Regions from separate parts of the Pseudomonas sp. OIL-1 genome, predicted to be linked through region 3. Evidence: predicted binding sites of a transcription regulator. Region 3 holds the regulator's gene; each other region holds the start of a gene.
The links. The regulator FliA, encoded in region 3, starts transcription of late flagellar genes. The targets are predictions, from matches to a motif close to CTAAAGTTTNNNNNNNNNNNGCCGNTAA.
Positions count from the first base shown of each region.

Region 1: G3M63_RS10725 (methyl-accepting chemotaxis protein) is a predicted target of FliA. The motif match lies at 2,768-2,795, and genes of this name have one in related genera.
Region 2: G3M63_RS12160 (methyl-accepting chemotaxis protein) is a predicted target of FliA. The motif match lies at 2,367-2,394, and genes of this name have one in related genera.

Region 1 is NZ_CP048629.1:2,295,310-2,300,420, reverse strand. It holds gene G3M63_RS10745 (GMC family oxidoreductase) at 1-339, opposite strand, end outside; gene G3M63_RS10740 (ferredoxin) at 336-575, opposite strand; gene G3M63_RS10735 (cytochrome P450) at 572-1,816, opposite strand; gene G3M63_RS10730 (TetR/AcrR family transcriptional regulator) at 2,027-2,644, shown strand; gene G3M63_RS10725 (methyl-accepting chemotaxis protein) at 2,881-4,503, shown strand; gene G3M63_RS10720 (porin) at 4,530-5,111, shown strand, end outside.
Region 2 is NZ_CP048629.1:2,599,243-2,604,353, forward strand. It holds gene G3M63_RS12155 (alpha/beta family hydrolase) at 1-569, shown strand, start outside; gene G3M63_RS12160 (methyl-accepting chemotaxis protein) at 573-2,303, opposite strand; gene G3M63_RS12165 (TRAP transporter large permease) at 2,467-3,750, opposite strand; gene G3M63_RS12170 (TRAP transporter small permease) at 3,766-4,356, opposite strand; gene dctP (TRAP transporter substrate-binding protein DctP) at 4,594-5,111, shown strand, end outside.
Region 3 is NZ_CP048629.1:3,805,273-3,810,383, reverse strand. It holds gene fleN (flagellar synthesis regulator FleN) at 412-1,239, shown strand; gene G3M63_RS17505 (RNA polymerase sigma factor FliA) at 1,239-1,976, shown strand; gene G3M63_RS17500 (chemotaxis response regulator CheY) at 2,156-2,533, shown strand; gene G3M63_RS17495 (protein phosphatase CheZ) at 2,553-3,344, shown strand; gene G3M63_RS17490 (chemotaxis protein CheA) at 3,357-5,111, shown strand, end outside.

The DNA.
Region 1 (5,111 bases), 1.5 Mb from region 3:
ACATCCCTGCGCCTCCCAGGCGTCGTAATCGGCGGGTGCGCCACGCACGTAAACCATCCCATTCACCGAACTGGAGCCGCCAATGGCCTTGCCCTTCAGCCATAGTTCCGTGGCCATGCCCTCTCCCCGCGAGGCCTGATAATCCCAAACGTGCGGGTTGCCGGGCATGAGCAGCTTGCCTATGCCTCGCGGCATGGCAATCAAAGGGCTGGTGTGCTCCGGACCGCTCTCGATCAGCAACACCGAGACACTGGGGTCGGTCGAGAGCCGGTTCGCCATTACGCAGCCGGCAGACCCCGCCCCAACGATGATGTAGTCGTAGCTTTGTTTCATGTTCATTGTTTTTGTCCTTTATTCAGCCCATTGCCTGGGGGGTTTGCAGGTTCATCCACGATGTGGATCACCCGCTCGGGGCAAGCCCTGGCGCCGCGCCGGGCAAGGGCCTGCTGCCCGACCTCGACGTCGAAGCCAGCGGTACTGATGTAGCCGTTGTCATCGAGCTCATAAAGCCCCGGCGCGACCTCATTGCAGCGCGCGTGTCCGGCACAGGCCTTGTTGTCGATGATAATTTTCATCTGGTTTCCTCCACATCCCATTCCAGATGCAGCTCTTCCATCCCGAATATGCCGAAGGCGTTGAAACGCGGCGTGGTACCGGTTGCGATGCGGAACGGTGGCACCTTGGTCAGCCAGAGTTCTAGCGCAATACGCAGTTCGCGACGGGCCAGGTGCGACCCTACACAGCGGTGCACGCCATAAGAGAAGGCCATGTGTGGTGCATGCCCAGCGCTACGCAGGAAGTCGACCTTTTCCGGCTGGTCGAACACTTCAGGATCGAGGTTGGCCAACTCGGTACTGATCAGCACAATGTCGCCCTTTTTCATCGTCGCCTCGCCGATCTGCACATCCCGGGTCACGGTACGGCGCATATTGACGATGGAATAGGAACGCAGCATCTCTTCCACCGCATCCGGGATCAGCGACGGGTCGGCGCGCAGTTGCGCCTGCTGCTCTGGATTGCGCGCCAGATGGCGAAAGAACAGTCCGATCGTTGAGGTAACGGTATCCAGCCCACCGATAAATATCAGAAAGTTGATGCCGAGCATTTCGTCATCGGTCAGCGGCCGGCCGTCAATCTGACTAGCCAGCAGGTAGCTGGTGAAATCATCGCCGGGATTGGCCCGGCATTCGGCGATGCGTGCCCGAATCCAACCAGTAATTTCGCGTGCATTGTCCGTCACCACCTGGGGATCCGAGCTCTTGATCAGCGTCTGGGTCCAGTGTTGAAACAGCGGTCGGTCCGCCAGCGGCCAGCCCATCAGCTTGAGAAAAATCAACGTCGGGAACGGCTTGGCGAAGTCTTCATTAAAGTCGCAGCGCCCTGTCTGAGCGATGTCGTCTATAAGCTGGGTAGCCAACTGGCGGATATCCTCTTCCAACGCATTGACTTTTTTTGGCGTGAACAGAGGATTCAACAGGGCGCGGTACTTGGCATGAACCGGCGGGTCGACTTCAAGCGGCGCCAGGCGCCAGCTTTCGCCCAGCAGCATGGGATACGGCGTCAAGCCAGCGCTGCTAAAGGTCTCGGGATCCTGGAGGATGCGCCGCAGATCCTTTGAACGACGCGGAATCCAGGTGCCCGGCAGAAATCCCAGGCTCGGCACCCAGAAGATGGGTGGCATGCTCTCATGCAACTTGGCGGCCCAGGCATAGGCGTTTTCGCCCTGCGCGGTAAGCGCAGCCCAAAGGTCGAAATCCTGGACCAGATGAGCAGGCACATTGGACGGTATCGCATTGGTCACGCTATCGGTATTCATTATTATTGTCCGGTTTTTATTGCTGACGCAGATGAGTGTAGAGCCGCACCAATTTGCGCCACAACAGACGGAATCCCACATCCGTTCGATTTCTAATACAGAATCCGCAATAGGGTTTAACTTGCCCGGCCCACGCTGCCTGTGTCAGTCTCGGACCTGAGCCTCATCTCGCGAGACCCTCTCGCTTAAGAGACCAGCAGGAACGCGCCTTTGCCAGCCCCCCCGGAACACAGCAACGATGAAGATCCAATCGGTGATCGCCACAAGGCGAGAGCCCGGCGCACCCGGGAGCGGCTACTCGATACCATGTACCGACTGGCACTGGAAAAGGACTTCAGAGATATAACCGTGCAGGAGTTGTTCGAGCGCGCCGGAGTTGCGCGATCAACCTTCTACGCTCACTTCCGTGACAAGGAAGACCTTCTGGTTGCCGGTTACGAGAGCATCGGCACGCCGCCTACCCGGGTGGTCGATGTATCAGGACATAAGCGCGTTGTACTGGATGCATCGACCTGGCTGTTCATAGCCACCGAGCGGCATGCCTCCCTCACCACCTCGTTTTTCAACAGCCCTTCCCAGTCCGTCATCCTCGCTCACCTGGAAAGCATCCTCCTCATTCAGGTTCGCGAACATTACCGCAAGCAAGGCTTTTACCAAGCGGACGAGCTACGCGGCGAAGTGGCAGTGCGCTGCTTTGTGGGCGCGCTCATCGGGCTCTGGTTATGGTGGGTGCGTCACGACTATCCCTACCCGGCCAGCGAGATGACCGAGGCATTCGACGCGCTCATGAACAACGGCACCTGGCCCTCACCCATCGACGCCTCCTGACCACGCCTTCTAACTACGCTGCCGATCACACCTGGTCTGCCGACGCACCGTGACTGAAGGCAGGATTTTTCCCTGCCCAGTTCAGATCATTCCCTCCCTGCGACTACAAATCGTTACACAGCGCTAAAGTCCTGCCCTTTTCGGCCGAAAACCCCGACAGCTTAGTGAACATTTTTCCAGTTACTGTTCAATTTCACTTCAGCTTCGTTAGTTCGCATCTCACCTGGGGGCCGGAAATGCTCAAGAATCTGTCACTGAATCTCAAACTGGCCATGCCGCCAGCCGTCGCCATGCTCGGCCTCGTTCTATATGTCGCTTACACGTCGCTGCAATTGTCCGCCACCGATAATCGACTGGAATCGCTGGAGTCCCAAAGCTACCCCACGCTGGAAAAGGCCGATGCGGTGATCTTCCAGTTTTCGCGCCTGCCCGGCTTGCTCAACAACGCTGTTGCAGCCGGTGAGCAAACGATTCTCGGCGAAGCGCGCGAGGTTCTCCAGGAGATCGCTACCCAACAGGCGGCGCTCGCGAATTTGCTGCAAAACCAGCCACAGCGCCTCCAGGATCTGCAGGCCTGGCGCCAGGCCGTGCTGACCTATTCTGGCAACGCTCTCAGCGCGTCGGACCAATTAATCAGCGGCAGCGCCTCCTTTGATGACCTGCGCTCCAGCCTTGACCGGATGGCCTCCGATCTCGCGCAAACCCAGAAGCTCGCCGCCGCGTTCCGCAGCAATGCCTATCAGGACTTCGAACGAACGCTAGCGGAAACTCGCGAGAACAATGCCGAGACCACCCGTCTGGGTATCATCCTCAGCTTGGGCTTGCTGGTGCTGGTGTCGCTGGCTGCCTGGACGGTGATCCGCAGCGTGATGACAAATGTCCGCGGCGTCATCGAGTCGCTGCAGGCCATCGCCAGCGGGGACGGTGATCTGACGCGCCGCGTCAATGTCGAAGCGCACGACGAAATTGGCGCCATGATCCATCTCTTCAACGGCTTCCTCGACACCTTGCAGGGCACCATGCGCCAGGTGATCGAGGCGGCCAGCCCGCTGGGGCACGTCTCCAATGAGCTATACCGGCTGACCCAGGGCTCCGAGGAAAGCGCCAAGTCCCAGCAGCATCACACCAACTCCATCAGCCGCGACATTCTCACCATGACCGACCGCATTCAGGAGGTAGCGCGGCGCTCGAAACAGGCATCCGAAGAAGCCGGTTCCGCGTCCAGTCAGGCCGTTACGGCGCGCAAACATATCGGCGATCTGTCGACCAGCGTCAGCGACCTGGGCAGCAGCGTTATGAGCGCGGTGCAGGCCATGCAGCAGTTGGAAAAGGAAACCCAGGAAGTGGGCTCGGTGCTGACGGTCATTCGCAGCATCGCCGAACAGACCAACCTCCTCGCACTCAACGCCGCGATAGAAGCCGCCCGTGCCGGTGAGCAGGGTCGCGGTTTCGCTGTGGTCGCCGATGAAGTGCGCAACCTGGCGCAGAAGACAGCCGTGTCGACGGCAGAAATCCAACAGATCATTCAGCGCCTGCAAAGCAGCGCCAACACCGTGCTGAACGTCATGCACAACAACGGCGAGAAGTCCCGGGAAAGCATCGAGCGTTCGGTCGAAGCCACACAACTGCTCGAGACCATCGCCCGCACCGTCATCCAGATTGACGAACTCAACGCCGGGATTGCCCAGTTCACCCAGGAGCAGATCGGGCTGTCGAGTTCCATCCAGCAAGAAACCCAAGTGTTGCAGCAGGACGCACAAGCAACCGCGCACGGCGCCGGGGCCACCGCCCGCCTTGGCGAGCAGTTGGTCGGAGCAGGGGACAATCTGCGTTCGGCCACCGCACAATTTCGCACATAACACTACTACTCGGAGCTTGAAGAACCATGAACAAACGCAACCTACTCGGCCTGGCCGTCTGCCTGGCCGTCTGCCTGGCAAGCACCTCCGCCATGGCATTGGAGCCGGCAGAATATCGTTTTAATGGATTCGGTACCGCAGCCATTACACACCTCGGTGGAGCCGACGATGCCAAGGGCTACGGCATTCAGGGCCAGACCACAGACGCCTGGCGCGGCGACCAGCTATCGAAACTGGGCGGCCAGCTCTCCTACGGTTTAGCCGACCGGCTCAGCGCAACCATCCAGACGGTGGCCAAGGCTGACCAGGACCAGTGGAACCTGGAAGTTGAATGGGCCTATCTGGCCTACCAGGCGAACGACCAGTTGACTCTGCGTGCAGGCCGCCTGCGTCCTGGCGCGTTCATGTTCTCCGAGACGCTTGATGTGGGTTACGCCTACCCCTGGCTACGCCTGCCTGATGAAGTCTATAGCCAGATGCCGGTCAGCAACTACGAGGGCGTCGATGCTCTGTACAGCTTGCCCGTTTCCTTTGGCACGCTGAACTTCCAGGCCAGTTACGGCCAGGCGACGGACCGGGAGGTATTCATTCACAACCTGGACGGCCCG
Region 2 (5,111 bases), 1.2 Mb from region 3:
ATGGTGCCGGAGCGCCGATGGACAGCCTGTTCATGGAGCTGTTGGCGCAGGGCATAGCAGGCGTTGGACTAAAGGTAGCGCGTTTCGAGTTTCCCTACATGGCGGTTCGTCGAGAAGACGGCCGCAAGCGACCGCCGAATCCTATGCCGGTCCTGCTTGATGCGTTTCGGGGGGCTTACAGGGAGTGCCGAGCCGATACTGACGGACCGGTATATGTCGCTGGCAAGTCGATGGGCGGACGTGTGGCCAGCATGCTGGCCGATGAACTGGGTGCCGATGGGCTGTTGTGCTTCGGCTATCCCTTTCACCCGCCGGGTAAGCCGGAAAAGACCCGCGTCGACCATTTGCGCACGATCGCGACACCTACCCTTATAATTCAGGGTACCCGCGACCCCTTTGGCAAGCCTGACGAAGTCAGCCGATATGCGCTGGGCAACCAGGTCGCGATCCACTGGCTGGACACTGGCGACCATGACTTCAAGCCTCTGAAAGCCAGCGGCCAGACGCAGCAGGCGATGATCGGCCAGGCCGCGACGGCCTGCTTGCAGTTTGTTGAAGGACGCGGGTAGCGGCTAAATCCCCAGCGCCGTGGGCAGAACGGCCGCCGACATGGTTCCCCAACGCCGCCCGTTCACCTCGATCGGTACATACAGCACAAACACAATGGTGGAAGTGCCGGGCAGTACGAAGGTGCCCATATTCATATAGGTGCACGACGTCAGGAAGTGCAGATCGGCAGCGTTGGTGACAGCGAAGCGTTTGAAGTTGCTGCGCGCAGCATCAACCTTCGGGTCTCCGGTAGCGGGCTGTGACGACGCGCTGCGGCTGGTCGCCAGATAGCCCTTGTCATTGACCGCCGCCATATACACGATGCCGTCCTTGCCGCCCTGGTCCCATTCGTCCAGCAGCGGACGGACCTGTTTGATGAAGGCGTCTGCCCAGCTCACGTCATGCTTGGGCGGGTTGGTGCCGGCAATTGGTGTGTAACGCTGATCGAACAGGTCGACGCCTGCACGAGCCAGATCATTCAGCCGGCCCTGCAGTTCGTCCCTGCGCTGCATAAGCCGCTGGGTAACTCCCTCCATATTACCTTCACCGAGACGGAAGCCCGCCAGCGATCGCAGGGTGAAGTGAGTGTTGTCGCGCAGAGCGTCGGCCTGGCTGAAGGTGTCTTCCATGCATTTGCTGATGGTGACGCTAAGCTCGCGAATTTCGCCGCCGTGCTTCAGTGTCTCGGCATTTGTCGCGGTAAGTTCTTCGAGGGCGCTGCTGACCATCAGCAGGTCATCATTGGCTTGCTGGAAATCTTCCACCATGGCATTGAACTGGTCGGCTGCGGTGCTGACGGCCAGTCCGGTGGTTTCGGTCTGTTCGAGCATGCCGAGGGTCTGCTGCTCCGCTCCTGACATGGCTTTGGTCATCTGCTCCATGAGCTGCGTGATCTGCTCGGCGGCACTGCCCACCTTGAACGAGAGACTGCGCACCTCGTCCGCAACCACGGCGAAGCCGCGGCCCTGTTCGCCGGCGCGCGCCGCTTCGATGGCCGCGTTCAGCGCCAGCATATTGGTTTGTGCGGAGAAGTCCTGAACCGTATTCAGGATTTCCCGAATTTTGGTCGAGGTGGCAGTCAACGCGTTGATGTTGCCTTTAAAGCCATTCATCGACTCGCTGACCAGCTGCATGTTCTGCCGCGCATCGCCCATCTGCTGTTTCGATTCGCGGGCCAGCTCAAGGTTGCGCCTGTTGACTGCGGTAATGTCGGACGCGCGAGAGGAAATATCCTGCAGCGCGACGGTCGTCTGCTCGCTGGCGTGGAATATCAGTTCGGATAGCTGCTGCTGGAGACCCGCATCCTTCGCAGCTTTTTCTGCCAGCAGGCGACTGTTCGCCGATGCCAGAGCGGTTCGCAAGCTGCTGGTTTGCAGGTCGAGCATAACCGTGCGTAACCGCTCGTTCAGAGCATTGAACATGCGGGTAGCTTCGTGCTCCTGCGAACCGCTCGACTCGAGCTGGCGCAGGTCGATCTGCTTGCTGTTGGTTACGGCCAGACGGCCCACCATATTACCTGCATCGTCCTGGTTTGAGCGCGACTGCAGAATCAGATAGAGAGCTACCGGGGTAAGAAGAACGGCCATCACCAATAGCACACCATCGGCTAGCCATATCAGTGTGCCGGTGAAGAAGAGTTGGCAGAGACACAACGCCAGACAAATGCCCGCTCGGGACATACGGGGAAGATTCGGTGCAAGGCCGTTCTTGGGTGCGGTTTCCGTCGCGTTCATAATTTCCTCATAACGCATCATGGGTTGCGTTTTCTGCCTATCAAGCAAGCGATACCGCTGATTGGGTTTCGCCACTATATAGACATATCGGCAGGCCAGGAAATAACCGAAGGGGAGAGAGCGTGATTTTTTTGTTATGCGCTACGAGACCTGAGGGCAATGCCGGGCTCTGGTTAACGCGCCCTCATGAATCAGACAATGAGGGCAGCCAGAGTGATATCTGAGGGAAGAATATCAACAGAACGGTGGCCAGCAGGAGGATGAAAATGAAGGGTGGCGTGCCCTTGATAACGTCAAAGTAGGGGCGCCGGAAGATGGCCATTGCAGTGAAGATGTCGCAGCCGAACGGGGGCGTGGCGGAGCCGATCGCCGCCTGCAGGGTCACGATAACACCTACATGCACTGGGTCGAGTCCGGCTGCGTCCACAGCGGGCTTGAACAGAGGGGTGAGAATCAGGATGACCACGATGGGATCGACAAACATGCAGCCAATAAAGAAGGAGATCGCGATCAGCCCAAGCACCAGCAGCTGACTGTCACCGATCGCCTCGATTATCGGCCCGAGTATCGCCTGGGGTATGCCGGCGAACGAGATGGTATAGGTGAAAGCCGTCCCGGCTGCTACCAGAATGAAGACCACGGCCGTGATCAGACCGGTCGAAAGCGCTACATCCCAGATCTCGCTGATCTTGACCGCACGCAGAATGACGATCTCCAGCACCAGCGCATAGAGCACGGCAATAGCCGCCGCCTCAGTGGGACTGAAAATGCCTCCGTAAATGCCGCCGACCACAACCAGCGGAAAGCCCAGGGGCAGTACGGCCTTTTTCATTGCTGCCCAACGAGTCGCCCAGCCGGAACGGGGCTCAGGCGCAATACCCATGCGTATAGAGGCTGCCCAGCAATAGACGGAGAACATCAGCAGAATCAGCAAGCCGGGCAGGATGCCGGCAATGAACAGATTGCCGATCGAGGCGCCGGATACCACGCCATAGATGATCATGCCGATACTGGGTGGAATCAGCAGGGCGATATCGCTGGCATTGATGATCAGAGCCAGGGAGAAACTGTCGGAATAGCCTTTTTCGAGCAACTTTGGCCGCATCGGTCCACCCATTGCAACGACGGTGGCCTGGGTCGAACCCGAGACTGCTCCAAACAATGTACAGCTGGCAGCAGTGGTAATGGGCAAGCCGCCACGCAAATGGCCAACGAAGCTTTGCACCAGATCAAGCAGGCGCTGGGAAGTGTGGCCTCGGGTCATTACATCGGCAGCGAAGATGAACAGCGGAACGGCGGCCAGTGCCCAGGACTGAACGCCACTGATCATCTGGCCCATCAGCAGGCTTACGTTGTTCATGTCCAGCTCGAGGAACAGCAGCATCAGGCTCGCTGCGAGCAGCGGAACCAGCATGGGGAAGCCAAGCAGCAGCAACACCACCATAACGATGACAGTAAGGGTCAGCATGGATTGATCACCCGTCTAGAGGGCTGAGTCGGGTACTTCATCGTAAGCTTCTTTCTCATTGAATGACCGGTAGATGCCCTTGGAGATCATGTTGCGTATCGCAGTGAGCCAATACTGAATGCCCGCCAGAGCAAAGCCCACCGGCGCCATGAGGTAGGGGATCCACAACGGGATTTGTAAGGCGGAAGAGGTGCGGCCGCGACCGTGAATGGCCATAACATAGTCCCAGGCGTGCCAGGCGAAGAAGAACATCAGTGCGCCGGTCGACAAGGAAATGGTGACCAGCAGAATCTTGCGGGGCGTGCCCTTGAGCTGGTCGTAGAAGGCTGACATAGAGATGTGCCGGGCGCGTCGAACGGCATAGCCCAATCCGGCGAAGGTCATGATGATCAGACTCATCTGAGTCAGTTCCACCTGACCGGTTACGCCGGTTCCCAGCAGCTGGCGCCCGAGAACATGAGCAATCAACAGACCCGCCAGAAACAGCACGCTGCAACCCAGTATGGTTTTCTCGATGTGTTCTGCAATTCGATCCAGGGCGCGCAGAGCTTTGCTCAGCAACGCCTTGAACGAGTGGTTGTCCGACCTGTCGGCAGGCTCGGGCATCTGTTGATCCTCTCCATGGCCTGGTCAGGCACTACCCGGGCGTAAATATTAACGTCGGGATATTTACTTTCATTCTGTAGTCAATGCAGTGGTAACTGGCCACGTTGCACCGACTTCGCGTCCAGTTTCCTTTTTTGACCTTAACTCATGATTCGGGTTTTTGCACGACGTGGACATATGACGACCTTGTGATAAGGTTAAAAACGGTTAAGCAGAACAATCGATAAGGAGCGTTCCATGAACTGGCGTAATGGAGTAGTTGGGGCAGCAGCCCTGGTATTGGCGGCGTGTGGCTCAGATGAGCAAGAAACAGCCGAAACGGGCCCTGAGGCACAACCGGAACCCGGCCAGGTCGAGGTGTGGCGAATTGGTCTGGAAGAGATCGAAGGCAGTGTCCAATACGAATACGGCGCGCAGTTCGCGGAACTGATCAGTGAGAAAACAAACGGCGAAGTCGAGGTGGAACTGTTTCCTTATGGTCAGCTTGGCGGTTTGACTGATATTTATGATCAGGTCCAGGCAGGCTCGATCGAAATGGCATTTGGCTCGGGCTTTCTCGGTGGTACTGTTCCTGAATCGCAGTTGTTCAGCCTGAACTTCGTGCTGACCGATGACGAAAAGAAAAATGCTGAAGTGCTCAATCATCCCGATTTTCGCAAGCATTCCGCTCTTATCGAAGCATTCAATGAACGTGATCTGCACCCTTTAGCAATCGTGCCGGAAGGCTGGCAGGTCTGGACTGCGAACACGGCAAT
Region 3 (5,111 bases):
GTTTTTACAGATTTGCGAGGGTCTGTTGCCGTTTCATCGCGGCCGCGACGGAGGCCCGTTTGGTGCAGAACAAGGCGCGAGGAATGAAGTTTGTTCAACACATCCATGTGTTTCACCCCTTCAGGGCTTACGCGCAAAAGCGCTCCAGGCGTTTTTGTGGTTGTTCCAAATGAGTGACGAGTAACGCAGTGCTGCGGCAAACGGGTCCCGTCCCTTCGGGTGGGGCCGCCTAGGTTGCGCGTCAAATGACGCCATGCGGCGTTGCGGGACTTGGCAAGGGAACAACCATTACCTGCGTCCCGCGCCTTGCGGATCGCCGCCCGGCCTTGCGCCATTTGACAAGCAACGCGGCTCGCGATGAAACGGCAACAGACCCTAAAACGAATTCTTATTACAAGGTAATCCACACAGATGGGCAGCAATCATCCGGTTCAGGTTATCGCGGTCACCGGCGGCAAGGGCGGGATCGGCAAAACCAACGTATCCGTCAACCTCAGCATGGCGCTGGCGGCGTTGGGGCGTCGGGTCGTACTGCTCGACGCCGACCTTGGCCTCGCCAACGTGGACGTGCTGTTGGGTATCAAGCCCAAGGCTACGCTCGCGGACGTGCTTGATGGCAAATGCGACTTGCGAGACGTGCTGATCGACGGCCCCGGTGGCATCCGCATTGTCCCCGCTGCCTCGGGTGCAGCGCGTATGGTCAACCTGAACCAGCAGCAGCACGCCGGCCTTATCCAGGCGTTCAGCGACATTGGCGACAATATCGATGTGTTGATTGTCGACACCGCCGCCGGGATAGGCGACTCGGTCGTGAGCTTCGTGCGTGCTGCCCAGGAAGTTCTTGTCGTGGTATGCGACGAACCTACCTCGATCACCGACGCCTACGCCTTGATCAAGTTGCTCAATCGCGATCACGGCATGACCCGCTTCCGCGTGCTGGCTAACATGGTCAATACGCCGCAGGAAGGCCGCACCGTTTTTGCCAAACTGACCAAGGTCACGGACCGTTTCCTGGATGTGGCGCTGCAATACGTCGGCGCGGTGCCCTACGACGAATCGGTGCGCAAAGCGGTGCAGAAACAGCGCGCGGTTTTTGACGCCTTTCCGCGTAGCAAGGCCTCGCTGGCCATTCGCGGCATTGCGCAGAAAATTGATTCCTGGCCGCTGCCGGTCAATCCTCGGGGCCATCTCGAATTCTTTGTTGAGCGCCTGGTCCAGCATTCGGGGGCAGAGTCATGATCGCGTCCGCCAGTGGAGCCTATATGTACAACCGTACCCAACTTGCAGCGGGTCAGCAGGATCTGTTGGTCGAGCAGTTTGCTCCCCTGGTCAAGCGCATTGCCTATCACCTGCTCGGGCGCTTGCCGTCCAGCGTCCAGGTGGAAGATCTGATGCAGGCCGGCATGATCGGTCTGCTCGAGGCCTCGCGCAAATTCGATCATTCCAAGGGTGCCAGCTTTGAAACCTACGCCGGTATCCGCATTCGTGGTGCCATGCTGGATGAGGTTCGCAAGGGCGACTGGGCGCCTCGGTCGGTCCACCGCAATACGCGTATGGTCAGTGATGCCATTCGCGCGGTGGAAGCCAGGCTTGGTCGCGACGCTAAAGATCAGGAGGTTGCGGCCGAACTAGAGATGAGCCTTGAGGATTACTACGCGATTCTGGGCGACACGGCCGGCAGCAAACTGTTCAGCTTCGAGGATCTGCTCGAGTCCGGCGCGGCGGCGGATGTCCACGCTGAAGGTGAACCTCAGGGCGAGCTGCTGGATGAGCGGTTTCGTGGCGCGCTGGTCGAGGCCATCGAAGGCCTTCCTGAGCGTGAGCGACTGGTGCTTTCCCTGTATTACGACGAAGAGCTGAACCTCAAGGAGATCGGCGCGGTGCTGGGTGTGAGCGAGTCGAGGGTGAGCCAGCTGCACACGCAGTGCGCAGCCCGGCTGCGGGCACGTCTGGTTGCCTGGAAGAACGAATATTGATAGTCGGATCTCTGGTCCGGCTATATAGCGACGGTGCCTGAGTTGCCCGCTGGCTGAGCAGCTTCGGTACACTGCGCGCGTTTTACTTGCTGAGTCATTCTGGCTCGGAGACATGAATTTAGCAGAGTGCGAACCTGCACTTTTATCTGGTTTGTACGGAGGTCTACTTGGACAAGAATATGAAAATTCTGATCGTCGACGATTTCTCGACGATGAGGCGCATCATCAAGAACCTACTGCGTGACCTCGGGTTCACCAATACCGCGGAGGCCGACGATGGCAACACCGCGTTGCCGATGTTGCAGAGCGGTAATTTCGACTTTCTGGTCACTGACTGGAATATGCCGGGTATGAGTGGAATTGATCTGCTCAGAGCTGTCCGGGCCGACGACCGTCTGAAGCATCTTCCGGTGTTGATGGTCACTGCTGAAGCCAAGCGCGATCAGATTATCGAGGCCGCGCAAGCAGGCGTGAGTGGCTACGTGGTGAAGCCTTTCACCGCCCAGGCGCTCAAAGAAAAAATCGAAAAGATTTTCGAACGCGTCCAGCCGAAATAATCAACCGGGGTATCAGAAGATGGCTTTAAGCAAGGATCCCGGCCAGGCGACTGCTCAGCAATTTGAACATTCCCTCAAGGAGCATGCTCTGCAGCTCGTTGATCACCTTGAGAGTGGTAACTTCAGCGAAGCAGTACTGGTGGTGCACTCAATCAATCAGGCCCGTGACCGCGGGCTCTACCACGAGGTCGGGCAGCTTACCCGGGCGTTACACAACGCTATCGTGAATTTCCAGATCGATACATCCCACGCGCTCGGCGATGGCGGCGAAGCCTCGAAGATTTCCGACGCCTCGGACCGTCTTGATTATGTCGTGCAGCTCACCGACAAGGCCGCCAATCGCACCATGGACCTGGTGGAAAGCAGTACGCCCTTCGTTGCCGAAATCGGTGAAGAAGCTGCCGCGCTGCGCCTCGAATGGGCGCGTCTGCAGCGCAGGGAAATGGCTGCCGATGAGTTCCGTGACCTGTCCCGACGCATTGGAGAATTTCTGACCAAGACCGAGCAGTCCGCGACAACAGTTTCGACACATCTGAACGACATCATGATCGCTCAGGATTATCAGGACCTGACTGGTCAGGTCATCAAGCGTGTGACCACGCTGGTTCACGATGTCGAGGAAAGTCTGGTGAGTCTGGTGCGCATGGCAGGGCAGGTCGATCGCCTTGCTGGCATCGAGCATGGCGACGGCGTGAAGCCGAAAAAAGCACCAGAAAAAGGTGAAGGTCCGCAGATTCATGCCGATATAAGGGAAGACGTAGTGTCTGGACAAGACGAAGTTGATGATCTTCTGTCCAGTCTTGGTTTTTAAGGGAGTACATGCATGAGTTTCGACGCGGATGAGGAAATCCTTCAGGACTTTCTGGTGGAAGCCGGAGAGATCCTGGAGCAGTTGTCCGAGCAGTTGGTAGAACTGGAAAACCGTCCGGACGACGCCGATTTGCTCAACGCGATCTTTCGCGGCTTTCACACGGTAAAAGGCGGGGCGGGTTTCCTCCAGCTGGACGCGCTGGTTGGCTGCTGCCATATCGCAGAGAACGTTTTCGATATCCTGCGCAAGGGCGAACGTTCGGTTACCTCCGAATTGATGGACGTCGTCCTGCAGGCGCTCGATTCAGTCAACAGCATGTTTGCCGAGGTGCGTGAAGGCGAGGCGCCCACGCCGGCCGAGCCGGCGTTGCTTGAGGCGCTGGCCTTGTTGGCGAAACCCGCTGCGGCGAGCCCGAGCCCTGATCCTGTCACGTCGAATCAGGCTGTTGAAGCGACTGCCGTGAATGTCCCGGAAGCGGCGGGCGGCGAAGGCGACATCACCGACGACGAGTTCGAGAAACTTCTGGATGCGTTACAGGCAGAGCCCTCTGCTGAGGCCGTTGAATCCGCTTTGCCCGTGTCTGCCGGCAATGCGGATACAGGCAGTAGCGATAGCGATAGCGATGAGATAACGGACGAAGAGTTTGAAGCGTTGCTTGATCAACTGCACGGCGCCGGTAAACCGCCCGTTGCGGCCGTAGCGGCCGCTGCAAGCGCATCGACACCGGACACCGGCGCGTCTGACGACGCCATTACCGACGACGAATTTGAAGCCTTGCTGGATCAACTGCACGGCACCGGCAAAGGGCCGGGCGCGACAGACGCGGCGCAAGCTGGCTCCGAAGCCGAACCCGCTGCGGACTCGGTGGGTTCCGAGCATATTACCGATGACGAATTCGAAGCCCTGCTGGATCAACTGCATGGCAACGGCAAAGCGCCGGGCAAGAACGAAGTCGAAACAGTTTCGGATGCCGCAGCTGCGGTCGCTGCCAGGCCCGATTCCCGGCCAGCTCCTGCACCCGCTCCCGCCCCTGCGCCTGCATCAGGCAAGCAGGCCGAGCCCGCTGCAGCAAAGGCGCCGGCCACTGCCGATGCGCACCCTGCAGAAACCACCGTGCGTGTAGATACAGCACGACTCGACGAGATCATGAATCTGGTCGGCGAGCTGGTGCTGGTGCGCAATCGCCTGGTGCGTCTGGGTGCGAGCACCGGCGGCGAAGAGCTGAGCAAGGCCGTGGGTAATCTCGATGTGGTGACGGCCGATCTGCAGTCATCCGTGATGAAGACCCGCATGCAGCCGATCAAGAAGGTGTTTGGCCGCTTCCCGCGCGTGGTGCGCGATCTGGCCCGCACCCTCAAGAAAGAAATTACGCTCGAATTGGTCGGTGAAGATACCGATCTCGACAAGAACCTGGTCGAGGCGCTGGCCGATCCGCTGGTCCACCTGGTACGCAATTCGGTCGACCATGGGGTAGAGATGCCCGACGAGCGCGAAGCCGCTGGCAAATCGCGCGTGGGCAAAGTAGTGCTCGCTGCCGAACAGGAAGGCGATCATATTCTGCTGACCATTACTGACGATGGTCGGGGCATGGATCCGGAAGTGCTGCGGCGCAAGGCGGTCGAGAAGGGCATGATGGAACGCGAAGCCGCCGAGCGGTTGAGCGAAAGTGAATGTTTCGACCTCATCCTGGCGCCGGGCTTTTCGACCAAGACCGAGATCTCCGATGTGTCGGGGCGCGGCGTTGGCATGGATGTGGTCAAGACCAAG